One region of the Citrobacter portucalensis genome, then DNA from elsewhere that is predicted to be linked to it. Evidence: riboswitches for the same ligand, from Rfam matches in the RefSeq annotation. Region 1 holds a riboswitch; the other holds the start of a gene.
The links. Region 1 has a riboswitch for thiamine pyrophosphate ahead of thiC (phosphomethylpyrimidine synthase ThiC). Riboswitches for the same ligand answer to the same signal wherever they lie in the genome.
Positions count from the first base shown of each region.

Region 1 (3,113 bases):
TGGCGTGACGTAGCACAGCATCGCGCAGCCAAACCAGCCGATCATCGCCGCACCGATCCCGGAAGTGAAGTGGTCGTAGCCCGGTGCGATATCGGTGGTCAATGGCCCTAAGGTGTAAAACGGTGCTTCATGGCAGTGCTCCAGCTCTTCGGTCATGTTGCGCTGGATCATATGCATGGGCACATGACCCGGGCCTTCTATCATCACCTGCACGTCGTATTCCCAGGCGATTTTGGTCAGCTCGCCCAGCGTATGCAGCTCGGAGAACTGCGCTTCGTCGTTCGCATCCTGAATTGAACCCGGGCGCAGGCCGTCACCCAGCGACAAAGAGACGTCGTAGGCGGCGCAGATTTCGCAAATCTCGCGGAAATGTTCGTACAGGAAGTTCTCTTTGTGATGAGAAAGGCACCATTTCGCCATAATTGAACCGCCGCGTGAGACAATGCCGGTCAGGCGTTTGGCAGTCATCGGCACGTAGCGCAGCAGCACGCCCGCGTGAATGGTGAAGTAGTCGACGCCCTGTTCGGCCTGCTCCAGCAACGTGTCGCGGAAGGCTTCCCAGGTGAGATCTTCGGCGATCCCGTTGACCTTCTCCAGCGCCTGGTAGATCGGCACAGTACCGATCGGTACCGGACTGTTACGCAGGATCCACTCACGGGTTTCGTGGATATAGCGACCGGTGGAGAGATCCATCACCGTGTCCGCGCCCCAGCGCGTCGACCACACCAGCTTCTCTACCTCTTCTTCAATGGAGGAGGTGACGGCAGAGTTACCGATGTTGGCGTTAACCTTCACCAGGAAGTTGCGACCGATAATCATCGGCTCGGATTCCGGGTGGTTGATGTTGGCAGGAATAATCGCGCGGCCCGCGGCCACTTCATCACGCACGAATTCCGGCGTGATGTTTTCCGGCAGGCGTGCACCAAAGTTCATCCCCGGATGCTGGTGGCGAAGCACTTCACTGCGAATGCGCTCGCGGCCCATGTTTTCACGGATGGCGATGAACTCCATCTCCGGGGTCACTATTCCCTGGCGGGCGTAGTGCAGTTGGGTGACTCGCTTACCCGCTTTGGCGCGCTTTGGCGTCAGCAGGCCGGTGAAACGCAGCTCGTCCAGGCCATCGTCGGCCAGACGTTCTTTGGTATAAGCGGAACTCCGGTCGTCTAATTCTTCGCTATCGTTACGCGCCGCAATCCACGGCTGGCGCAGCTTTGCCAGACCCTGCTGGACGTTAATCGCCACGTCAGGATCGCCATACGGTCCGGAGGTGTCGTATACCGGAACGGCTTCGTTCTCTTCGAACTGCGGGTTGTCTTTGCTACCGCCAGTCAGTGTTGGGCTGAGCTGAATTTCGCGCATCGGAATGCGGATATCCGGCTGCGAACCGGTAATATAAATGCGTTTTGAGTTAGGGAAGGCGGTCCCTTCCAGGGTATCGATAAAGTGTTGGGCTTGAGCGCGCTGTTCGCGGCGTGATGGTTTAGTAGTGGCAGACATAGCTCATTCCAAATAAAAGTAAGGATATGGCTTGTCAGACGACGGATGAAGCAAGAGAGAAGCTCGCCCGGGGGCGATGCTATTGCAGATTGACTCTTGTTCCCTTCGCAGGTTTTAACCTGATCAGGTTCCGCGGATCCCGAATTAACGGTCTCAGCCTTTTCCACTCATGCTGCTGTGGAAAATAAGCACTCCGACAAGAAGTAACCTCAGTAAAGAGGTAATGAATGTAAACTACGCGTTAATGCCGCAAATCTCAAGCATGACGTTTGAGAGTGTTACTCTCGTGCATTGCGTCAAATACCAGCATGATCAGCTTATCTTCCAGCACGAATCGGGCTTCCAGTGCCTCGCCGAGATCCGATAAAACCTGTTGAAATTCAAGGAAGTTATCATGATCAATCGCAGTTTCCAGGCTGGAGTCATAGTAGTCCATGATCAGCTGCGTATTGGCTTCCAGCAGCGGCCAAATTTTTGTGGCTTTTAAAAGCTGCCCGTTCCCTTCCAATTTATGGAGAATACGTTCATAAATACTGAAGTGTCCGGTGGAGAGGTAATCGACCAGGCTCTGACAAAAATCATCCAGCGCCTTTTCATTGAGTCGCATGTACGATTCTTTGCCAGGCTTAATGCCAACCAGATTGTAGTAAGCCACGAGCAGGTGCTTACGTACATGTAGCCAGCGATCAACCAGTTTATTACTTCCTCCGACGTGCTCCGTCAGGCTTTCCAGCTGGTTTAGCATGATTGACTCCGCAAGATGGTGTTTAGGAACTGCTCACCCGTAAATGTAAAAATAATGTAAACAACATGCCTGTGAAGCAAAGGTTGCGCAAGAGATATGGATCGTATAATTGAAAAATTAGATAGCGGCTGGTGGATCGTCAGTCATGAGCAAAAGTTATGGTTACCTCATGGCGAGCTACCTTATGGCGACGCAGCCCGTTTTGATCTGATTGGTCAGCGCGCGCTGCCAATAGGCGAGTGGGAAGGGGAGACTGTCTGGCTGGTGCAGCAGCAGCGTCGACACGATATGGGGTCGGTGCGCCAGGTCATTGACCAGGACGTTGGCCTGTTTCAACTGGCCGGACGCGGCATACAGCTGGCGGAGTTCTATCGCTCGCATAAATTCTGCGGCTACTGCGGCCATCCCATGCACCCGAGTAAAACGGAGTGGGCGATGCTCTGTAGCCACTGCCGTGAACGTTATTACCCGCAAATTGCCCCGTGCATAATTGTCGCTATTCGCCGAGATGATTCCATCCTGCTTGCCCAACATGTTCGCCATCGTAACGGCGTGCATACCGTACTGGCAGGTTTTGTCGAAGTGGGCGAGACCTTAGAACAGGCGGTGGCGCGTGAAGTTATGGAAGAAAGCGGGATTAAGGTGAAAAATCTGCGCTATGTCACTTCTCAGCCCTGGCCATTCCCGCAGTCTTTGATGACCGCATTTATGGCGGAGTATGATAGCGGCGAAATCGTCATCGACCCGAAAGAGCTGCTGGAAGCGAACTGGTATCGCTATGACGACTTACCGCTCTTACCCCCGCCGGGTACTGTCGCGCGTCGATTGATTGAAGACACTGTGGCAATGTGTCGGGCTGAGTACGAGTAAA
Region 1 covers NZ_CP092466.1:4,809,183-4,812,295, reverse strand. Annotated here, with positions in the region: gene thiC (phosphomethylpyrimidine synthase ThiC) at 1-1,497, opposite strand, end outside; TPP riboswitch at 1,581-1,703, opposite strand; gene LY264_RS23195 (Rsd/AlgQ family anti-sigma factor) at 1,754-2,242, opposite strand; gene nudC (NAD(+) diphosphatase) at 2,339-3,112, shown strand.

Region 2 (3,113 bases), 2.1 Mb from region 1:
CGATATCACAACCTGCTATTTTGGTAATCAGGAAATTGATCTGGGAAGGATAAATATTAATGATCTTGATAAGAAAAAATTTGAGCTTCACCCGGTAATATTCACCTGTCAGGCCAGTGGGGCTGGGAATCTGAAGTTTACGCCTGATAATCTGTTATTTTATTTTGAACCGATGAGTCCATTGGCGGAGGATTCAATGACCCTGACCAACGATTATGGTACTGCGGCGAATAGCGCAGGGTCGGTAGGATTTCAGTTATCAATGGACGGTTCAACGAGTATTGGTTATGGCAGAAGTAACCTGTATCGATCTGGCGATGTGAAAGCGAATATAGTACCAATCAATATTTACGCCCGCACCAGAACGTATGCAGGGAAAGTCACTGCGGGAGAAACAATGAGTCGGGTAAAGGTCGTTATTGACTATAATTAAAAAGTAAGTAAAGCAAGAAGTTTACGCACCCAACTATACTGGGTGCGTTTTTTTATCGATGATAAAAAATCTCGCCGTCGTAGGCTTTAATGATCTTAGCATCGGCATCGTTGACCAGCACATATGCGCCGCCCATGTAGGTCCAGTGGGTGCCTGCTGTCGGTGCGGGCAGGTTGCGCAGATTCCACTGTTTAATGGTGTATTCTTCGGTGAGATACAGTGGTGGAACCTTGTCACCGGGTTTGAAATGGGTGAAGTCAGCAATAAAGCTGCTCAGTTCATACTTATCGATACCGGTGGGGGCAGCTGTTGCAGCTGGTGCGGCCCAGACGACGCTGCTTGCAAGCAGAAGTGCACCCAGCAACATTTTATTCTTCATACCCATCCTCTCTACCTCTTCGGGTCATCAAAATCAGTCATGTATCATTCCTGGCATACAGGATGTCTGACAAGCACTATTTTGTGATCACTCCAGTCATTTCGTAAAAAGTGTAAATGAAAGTACAGAATTGCAGCAACCTTGACCAGTAGTTTCACTGCGGGAGTGGGGAGTGCGCCAATTTACATCGTTAAGCACAGGCAGTATCCTGTTACTGAAACCAGCGTATTACGTTTGTGTTTCAACGACTCGGGGTGCCCTTCTGGTGAAGGCTGAGAAATACCCGTACCACCTGATCTGGATAATGCCAGCGTAGGGAAGTCTGACACTGCTCGTGTCCCTTCTTCGCGCGGGCAGGAGCTGAACAATGCAGCCTGACCTGCACAGCCGCGCGCTCGCGGCTCACACTTTGCACCAATTTAGAAACTTATCCCCGCTCACACACTGTATGACCAATGAGGTCGTGCAAAGCTTTACTGCCAATACGTTACTGGCGCTGGGCGCATCGCCTGCGATGGTGATCGAGCCTGAGGAAGCCAGCCAATTCGCCGCTATTGCCAGTGCGTTGCTGGTTAATGTCGGCACCTTAACTCGGGAACGGGCCGCGGCGATGCGTGCCGCAGTTAAGCAGGCTCATCATGCTAAAACCCCGTGGACGCTCGATCCCGTTGCCGTAGGCGCGCTTGAGTTTCGCCGCCGCTTCTGCCTGGAATTATTGTCACTACAGCCTGCTGCTATTCGTGGCAACGCTTCGGAAATACTTGCTCTGGCCGGCATGAACGGTGGGGGACGCGGCGTGGATACAACCGATACGGCTGTCGCTGCGCTTCCGGCAGCGCAGGCGCTGGCTCGTCAGATTGGGACCATTGTCGTGGTGACCGGCGAAGTGGATTACGTCACCGATGGTCAGCGTACCGTTTGCGTGGACGGTGGTGACCCGTTGATGACTCGCGTGGTGGGCACCGGATGTGCTCTTTCAGCGGTTGTTGCGGCCAGTTGCGCTTTACGTGGTGACCGACTTGATAACGTCGCCTCCGCCTGTAGCTGGATGAAACAGGCCGGGCAAATCGCCACCGGGCAATCAAACGGACCGGGTAGCTTTGTCCCGGCATTTCTCGACGCCCTCTATAACCTGAATGCCCAGGAGCAAGCATGAAACGGATTAACGCATTAACGATCGCTGGAACCGACCCAAGCGGTGGCGCGGGTATTCAGGCTGATTTAAAAACCTTCTCGGCGCTGGGCGCTTACGGCTGTTCCGTTATCACGGCGCTGGTGGCGCAAAATACGCGTGGGGTGCAGTCGGTGTATCGCATTGAACCTGATTTTGTCGCCGCGCAGTTGGATTCTGTGTTCAATGATGTGCGTATTGATACGACTAAAATCGGTATGTTGGCTGAGACGGACATTGTCGAAGCTGTTGCCGAACGTTTACGTCGCCATCGGGTACAAAATGTGGTGCTGGACACGGTGATGTTGGCGAAAAGCGGCGATCCGTTGCTGTCGCCCTCGGCGGTAGAAACGTTGCGTACCCGTTTGTTGCCGCAGGTTTCGATTATCACCCCTAATTTACCCGAAGCTGCTGCACTGCTCGGGGCATCGCATGCGCAAACTGAGCAGGAGATGTTAGAGCAGGGAAGGGCGCTACGGGCGCTGGGCTGCGAGGCAGTGTTGATGAAGGGCGGTCATCTGGATGATGCGCAAAGCCCCGACTGGCTCTTTACGCGCGATGGTGAGCAGCGTTTTACCGCACCAAGGGTGATGACCAAAAACACCCATGGCACCGGTTGTACGCTATCGGCGGCGTTGGCAGCCCTGCGTCCGCGCCATAACAGCTGGGCCGATACCGTACAGGAAGCCAAACTGTGGCTTTCAGCGGCGCTGGCACAGGCCGACACGCTGGAAGTTGGCGAAGGAATCGGTCCGGTGCATCATTTCCACGCGTGGTGGTAATGGGTATACTGGCTGCAGAAACGGCGGCCAGGAAAAAGATAAATGGAACAAGCGCATACCCAGCTTATCGCACAACTGAATGAACGTATTTCAGCGGCGGATAACACGCCGCTGTATATGAAATTTGCGCAGACGGTGAAGAATGCTGTGCGCAGTGGGATCCTGGAGCACGGCAATATCCTGCCCGGCGAGCGCGACCTCAGCCAGTTGACCGGCGTTTCTCGGATTACGGTACGTAAGGCGATGCAGGCCCTGGAAGAAGAAGGTGTAGTAACACGTGCCCGCGGTTACGGAACGCAAATTAACAATATCTTCGAGTATTCGCTTAAAGAAGCGCGCGGTTTTTCT
Region 2 covers NZ_CP092466.1:1,837,136-1,840,248, forward strand. Annotated here, with positions in the region: gene LY264_RS08795 (fimbrial protein) at 1-433, shown strand, start outside; gene LY264_RS08800 (RcnB family protein) at 486-818, opposite strand; TPP riboswitch at 1,053-1,148, shown strand; gene thiM (hydroxyethylthiazole kinase) at 1,180-1,968, shown strand; gene thiD (bifunctional hydroxymethylpyrimidine kinase/phosphomethylpyrimidine kinase) at 1,965-2,765, shown strand; gene LY264_RS08815 (GntR family transcriptional regulator) at 2,808-3,113, shown strand, end outside.
Region 2: another riboswitch for thiamine pyrophosphate. It lies ahead of thiM (hydroxyethylthiazole kinase); the one in region 1 lies ahead of thiC (phosphomethylpyrimidine synthase ThiC).